2 regions of the Franzmannia qiaohouensis genome follow, and region 2 is predicted to be linked to the other one. Evidence: predicted binding sites of a transcription regulator. Region 2 holds the regulator's gene; the other holds the start of a gene.
What was found. Region 2 encodes FNR, which switches genes on or off when oxygen is low (the NO sensors DNR and NnrR bind a similar motif). Its sites were predicted from a motif close to TTGATNTANATCAA; they were not measured.
Positions count from the first base shown of each region.

Region 1: ccoM (cytochrome c oxidase subunit CcoM) is a predicted target of FNR. The motif match lies at 1,925-1,938, and genes of this name have one in related genera.

Region 1 is NZ_JARWAM010000011.1:50,567-53,966, reverse strand. It holds gene QC821_RS15345 (PqqD family protein) at 1-1,156, opposite strand, end outside; gene QC821_RS15340 (hypothetical protein) at 1,160-1,477, opposite strand; gene ccoM (cytochrome c oxidase subunit CcoM) at 1,706-1,864, opposite strand; gene QC821_RS15330 (FKBP-type peptidyl-prolyl cis-trans isomerase) at 2,000-2,509, opposite strand; gene rfaH (transcription/translation regulatory transformer protein RfaH) at 2,550-3,098, opposite strand; gene QC821_RS15320 (AmpG family muropeptide MFS transporter) at 3,254-3,400, shown strand, end outside.
Region 2 is NZ_JARWAM010000003.1:227,256-230,655, forward strand. It holds gene QC821_RS05280 (sulfite exporter TauE/SafE family protein) at 1-9, shown strand, start outside; gene hemN (oxygen-independent coproporphyrinogen III oxidase) at 358-1,773, shown strand; gene fnr (fumarate/nitrate reduction transcriptional regulator Fnr) at 1,851-2,594, shown strand; gene ttcA (tRNA 2-thiocytidine(32) synthetase TtcA) at 2,676-3,400, opposite strand, start outside.

The DNA.
Region 1 (3,400 bases), on a different contig from region 2:
CGGCAAACAAACGCCGCGTATCAGTTGCGACTCGTTTCATTGGCACCCCGGGAAACGCCTCGACAAGCAGGTCAGCGGCCTCGTCTACCCCCAGCGGCTCACAGTTCAACAGGCGCCAGACTCCCGCCGCCACCGGATTGAGCCTGTGCACCTCGCCGGCGCGCTCGGCCAACATACTGATCATGAAGAGCTCATCTCCCAGCGGTCGCGCTCGCCAGCCAGCGGTTGGCTGCCAGCGTCCTGTCAGCGCCCCCTCATCAACCTCCGGCGCCAAATGCGCAGCCTCCTGCCAGCGGCGGCTAGCCGGTAACGCAGTAATGCCGGCCGGCTGTCGCATCGCCTCTGCTACCACATCGACCGCTTCCAGCGGGTCGGCATAGCGCAGCAGCCAGCAGGGCACCCGCTTCATCAACTCCAGCAGCGGCGACAGCAGCGGCTCGGCCGGCCAGTCCGCGGCAAAATTCTGGCACAACAGCTGCAACAATCCGTCTCCTGGGGCCAGCGGCAGAAGCTCGGCCGCCGCGCCGGGCTCTCGCTCGAGCAGCACAATGGCGCCCACCGGCGCGCGCTCGCCGTGTCGGGCCAGCTGCGACGCCGGCAGCGATAGATACTGGTAGCGATTATCGCCAGGCCCGCGATGCGCCTCGACGTAGGCACTGAAGGCTGCCGGCAAGCTCGCCGGCAGCGGCACCCTTAGCCGCGGCGCGATGCCCAGTGCCATACCCTGACCAGCGGCGTCGAGTGCCAGCACGTCATCACCGAACACCCGATAGCCGGCACAGGCGAAAGCAGCACTCAAGGTACTCTTGCCGGCGCGGTGTGCTTCGGGAAACAGCACCAGACGCTCTCCAACCAGCGCCGAGCCGCAGTGCAGGCCAATCAAGTCAGGCCGTTCGAGCAGAAAATTGGGGATCAGGTCGGCAATCAGGCTGCACGCCGCCGAGGCTGCCGTGGGAATCGGCAGTGGACGGCTAAGCGCCGGCGACGTCTGACAGAAGCCGGCGCCACGGCGCCACAGATGAATCGGCGCCGAAGGCACATCCGATGCGCGACGCCGCTGCGGCCACCCGGGTGCCGCCGCCGCCAGTGCCTGTTCCACCTCGGGCACCGCATCGAGACGCATCGGTAGCGACATGCCCTGCCAGACAATATCCATCGACTACCAGCGACTCGGACGGCTGAAGCTAGGGCGGCTGTAGGATGGCCTGCTGTAGCTGGGCCGACTGTAGCTGGGACGGCTGTAGGAGCCGCGACTGTAGCTGGGCCGGCTATAGGAGCCGCGCCGCTGGCGCCGGTGCCGACGGCCGCCGATCTCGATAACGATACCTTCTTCGTACCAGGCCTGGGCCTGGCCCAGGCTGAACAGCGTCGGTGCCACATAGGCAGCGACCCCACCCAGCCCCAGGGCGGCCAACAGCTTGCGACGCCGCGGATCGTTCAGTCCCTTGCGCGGATCGGTAGGCTCATGCTCTGACATCGAAACACCTCGGCGGTTTATGAACAGTGTTTGAATACTAGCCACCCGCCAGCCCCCCCTCCAGCACCTGCGCCCCTCTCCGCCAGCGTTTCGCACTTCTTGCAAAGTCTCATGGCTCTGTCGGCATTAGGCGACAGACACCAATCACAGGCGAAAAAAAGCCGGCCCAGAAGGCCGGCTACAGGGGGCATGGCCCCCTACCCTGACGACGCGGTGCAGGGCGTGGCGTCAGCGTCGTGATGACGACTCCACGCGACCTTGATCTGATTTGCCGGACTTGCCGTGGCGCTTGTGATCGTGAATCACGAAGCCCACCCAGCCGGCCATGAAAGCGACCATCAAGCCAACGGTCACCAGTCCAAAGATTACGGCGTCATCCCAGTACATGGCGTGTCTCCCGTGGCGTATGTGATGGTCTCACTCTAGCCAGCGGGAGCCGGTGCGGCCCTGACCTGGATCAAGTTTGCGCGCCCGCTGAGGCGGCAGGAACAGCGGAATTGATCCAGGTCAGTTTACGACGGGTCAGGGCTGCTTGCGGTCCTCCACCTGGGTGTGGTCGACATCCTCGTCAAGCGGATGGCCCTTGGCCAGCTCGGCACGGGTGGCGTCACGCACGCTGAGCACCTCGAGCCCATAGCTGAGGCGTTCGCCGGCCAGCGGATGATTGCTGTCGATGGTGACGCGCTCCTCACCCACCTCGATCACGGTAACGACCTGCGGGCCGGCGTCGCCCTGGGTCTGGAAACGCATGCCCGGCGCCAGATCGTCGACCGGGAAGGCGCCGCGCGCCACCTCCTGGATCAGGTCGTCGCGGCGCACGCCGTAGGCCTCGGCAGGCATCAACGTAACGCTGAGCTGGGCGCCCACCGCCTGGCCGTCGAGGGCTCGCTCGAGCCCGGCGACGATATTGTCGTGGCCGTGCAGGTACTCCAGCGGAGTGCCGCGGGCCCGCGAGTCGTCGAGCACCTCACCGCGGCTATTCTTGAGCACGTAGTGCAGGCGCACCACGCGCTGGGGAGCGATAGTGGTCATGGCGTCTCCTGATTGCGAAAGGGGAAAACGGCGGCGGCGTTCAGCCGTCGCGTCGCAGCTGAGCGACCGGCATCTCCAGGCGCTGCTGCTTGTGCAGCATGGTCAGCAGGACCACGGCACGCTCCTCGCCCTTGTGGGACTCGAACACCGCCTTGAGATCGCGGAACGGACCGTCGGTGATCTCGACGGTCTCGCCAGCACGGAAATAGACGTTGACCTGCGGCCCGGCGCCATCGCTGCGGCAGGCCTGGTCGCGCAGCAGCTGCACCAGGGCATCATCTACCGCCAGCGGCTCGTGACCGAAGCTGACCAGCTTGAGCACGCCGCGGGTGGAGCGGATCGGCCGCCAGTTGCTTGCCAGCCGATCGAGGCGAATGAACAGGTAGTAGGGGAACAGCGGCTCGGCGATCCATACCAGCTTGTCGCGGCGTTTCTTCTGCACCTCGAGCACCGGATGAAAGACCTCATAGCCCTGATTGTCGAGATGCTCGGCGGCGCGAAACGATTCACCGCCCTTGCACTGGATGATGTACCAGCGCGGTATGGCATCGGCGGATTCACCGCTAGGGTCATCGTTGAACTCGTGCATGGGGCTCCTGACGGTAGCGGGCCGAATGTGGCTGGCGTCTGCTCTGCGGCTCTGCAACAATCGCCGCAAGCGATCGGCTGCCAAATGGCGAGTTTACCACTCCTTACAGCCGTCTTCCGCCCTGCACCTCGCCCCACGGATCGGAGAGACTGCTAATGCCCACGCCCCCCGTTCAGCGCAGCTGGCGCGCCGCTCTGGCCATCTATCTGCGCGCCCCGGTCATCACCATGCTGTTCCTGGGCTTTTCGGCCGGACTGCCGTTTCTGCTGGTGTTCTCGACGCTGTCGGCCTGGCTGCGCAGC
Region 2 (3,400 bases):
GGCCACTGAGTGATTAAATAACCAGAGCAGCTACCACCGGGTCGGCTCCGCGGCCATAGTGAGGGACGCCGGGGGCAGGTCGAGGCCAGTGGTTGAGCGGGTCTGCGCAGCTAGCTAGCAGCACCGCTCAGGACTGTTCCGGCGGCAGGTCTACGAGGTGGCGCTGTAAACCATCCCTGGGCGCTACCGATGCCATCCATGGCATCGAAACCCCCTCTCCGACCTGCCACCGGCGTCCTTCGCTAAGTGCAGCGCCGATAGCCTGGGTACGAATGCGCGGCAACTTGATCCAACGCAAGATCGTCGCGCCGCGCCGGCGCTAGCATGGGCGCAAGATCCTCGTCAGGAGTGCCCACCATGTCTTACGCCACGCCCATCGCGCCGCCCCAGGCGGCGGCGTCCTCCGCCTGGGACGAGGCGCTGATTCGCCGCTACGACGTCAGCGGGCCGCGCTACACTTCATACCCTACCGCGCTGTCGTTTCACGACGGCGTCGGCGCAGAGGCGTTGACCGATGCGCTGACGCGCAGCAATGCCGGCGGCCGGCCGCTGTCGCTCTACGTGCATGTGCCGTTCTGCCGCAAGATCTGCTTCTACTGCGCCTGCAACAAGATCGCCACCAAGAATACCCGCCTGGCCGAGCCCTACCTGGCCAGGCTAGACCGCGAGATGGTGCTCGCCGCGCGGCATCTGGACACCTCAAGACCGGTCAGCCAACTGCACTGGGGCGGCGGCACCCCAACCTTCCTGACCCTCGACCAGATGGGCGACCTGGTCGACCGTCTGGATAGCCGCTTCGGGCTCAGCAGCGACCCCAAGCGTGACTACGCCATCGAGATCGACCCCCGCGAAGCCAATATGCTGACCCTGCGCCACCTGCAGGCGCTGGGCTTCAACCGCATCAGCCTCGGCGTCCAGGACCTCGACCTGCGGGTCCAGAAGGCCATCAACCGCGTGCAGCCTCGCGTGCTTACCGAGACCCTGGTCGACGAGGCACGGCGACTGGGGTTCCGCTCGCTGAACATGGACCTGATCTACGGCCTGCCCCACCAGACCCGCGACAGCTTCGCCGCGACGCTCGAGCAGGTCATCGACATGGGCCCGGCACGGCTCTCGGTGTTCAACTACGCGCACATGCCACAGCGCTTCGCGCCGCAGCGGCGCATCAGCGAGGCCGACCTGCCCAGCGCCGAGGAGAAGCTCGCCATCCTGCGCACCACCATCGACATGCTCGAGGCCGCCGGCTACGTGCATATCGGCATGGACCACTTCGCGCGCCCCGACGATAGCCTCGCCGTGGCCCAACGCCAGGGCACCCTGCAGCGCAACTTCCAGGGCTACTCGAGCCACGCCGACAGCGACCTGGTGGGCCTCGGGGTCTCGGCGATCTCGCGGGTCGACGACCTCTATGCCCAGAATCCCAGCGACCTGGCCGGCTACGAGGCAGCGCTCGACGCCGGACGCCTGGCGACCCAGCGCGGCGTGCGCCTGAGCCAGGACGACCTGTATCGCCGCTACGCCATCGAGCGCCTGATGTGCGACATGCACCTCGACCTGGCCGAGCTCGGCACCCGCTTCGGCATCGACGCCGAGCGCTACTTTGCCGACAGCCTGCGCCAGTTGGAGGGTGCCGAACGCGACGGCCTGATGATGCGCCGCGGCCTGACCTTGACGGCCACCCCGATCGGCAAGCTGCTGATTCGCCACCTGGCGATGGCCTTCGACGCCCATCTCACGCCTGGCCAGGGGCCGCGCTACTCGAGGATCCTATGAGCTCACCGGAAAGTATTCTTTGCCGTAGCGCCATGATCCACCATACTGAGGGCAACGCCACCACCCAGGAGGAGGTCATGCCAGCCCCCGCCACCGCTCCAAGAAGCGCACGACTGCACGAGACGCGCTGCCAGACCTGCAGCCTGAGCTCACTGTGCCTGCCGCTGGCTCTGGAGCTCTCCGACGTCGACCAGTTCGACGCCATCATCCGCCGTCGCGCGCCACTCAAGAAGGGCGAGACGCTGTTCCGCCAGGGCGAGGCGTTCACCAGCGTGTTTGCGGTGCGCTCGGGCAGCCTCAAGCAGCTGGCCAGCGAGGGCAACGGCGAGGACCAGCTGACCAACTTCTATCTGCCCAGCGAGCTGGTCGGCCTCGACGCCATCGACGACGAGCTGTACCCCGGTACGGTCACTGCCCTCGAGACCACCACGGTGTGCGAGATCCCCTTCGACCGCCTGGACCATCTCTCCGAACAGTTACCGGAGCTGCGCACACAGCTGTTTCGCAGCATGAGCAAGGAGATGCGCGACGACCGCCGCATGATGCGCCTGCTATCGCGCAAGACCGCCGACGAGCGCCTGGCCAGCTTCCTGATCGGGCTGTCGAATCGCTTCCGCCGCCGCGGCTACTCCGCCTACAGTTTCCGGCTGTCGATGTCGCGCGCCGACATCGGCAACTACCTGGGCCTGGCAGTGGAAACCGTCAGCCGCATTCTCGGCCGCTTCCAGCAGCAGCAGCTGGTGTCGGTGGCCGGCCGCGAGGTCAATATCCTCGACCTGTCGGCACTCGAGTCTCTCGCCGAGGGCGACGGCTGCCTCTAGCCATCTCCGACCGCGAAACCGACAGCGCCCCCGCCGAGTGATCGGCGGGGGCGCTGTGCATCTGCATCGCAGAGTCTGCGACTAGGCCTGGCGGGCCAGGTCCAAGGCCTCGATCCGATTGGCCTGGCGCTGGGCCTGCTGGTCCTCGAGCCCGGCGAAATCGAACAGCTCGCGGTCGGCGAGCTGCGACGGCGCCACGTTGGTCACCGCCTTGAACATGGTCTCGAGCCGCCCGGGGTGCTTGGCCTCCCACTCAGCGAGCATCTCCTTGACCACCTGGCGCTGCAGATTGGGCTGCGAGCCGCACAGGTTGCAGGGAATGATCGGGAACGCCATGCGCCGGGCGAACTCGGCGATGTCCGCCTCGCGGCAGTAGGCCAGCGGTCGGATCACGATGTTCTTGCCATCGTCGGCGAGCAGCTTGGGCGGCATCGCCTTGAGGCTGCCGCCGAAGAACATATTGAGAAACAGCGTCTCGAGAATATCCTCGCGGTGGTGGCCCAGCGCCACCTTGGTGGCACCGATCTCTTCGGCGAAGCCGTACAGCGAGCCGCGCCGCAGCCGCGAGCAGAGCGCGCAGGTGGTCTTGCCCTCGGGGGTCTTCTCCTTGACCACCGAGTAGGTGTCGCGCTCGAGGATATGGTAGTCGACGCCAGCGGCGTCGAGATACTCGGGCAATACGTGTTCGGGAAAGCCGGGCTGCTTCTGGTCGAGGTTAACGGCGACCAGCGAGAAGTCCACCGGCGCGCTGCGCTGCAGGCTGCGCAGGATCTCGAGCATGGTGTAGGAGTCCTTGCCACCGGACA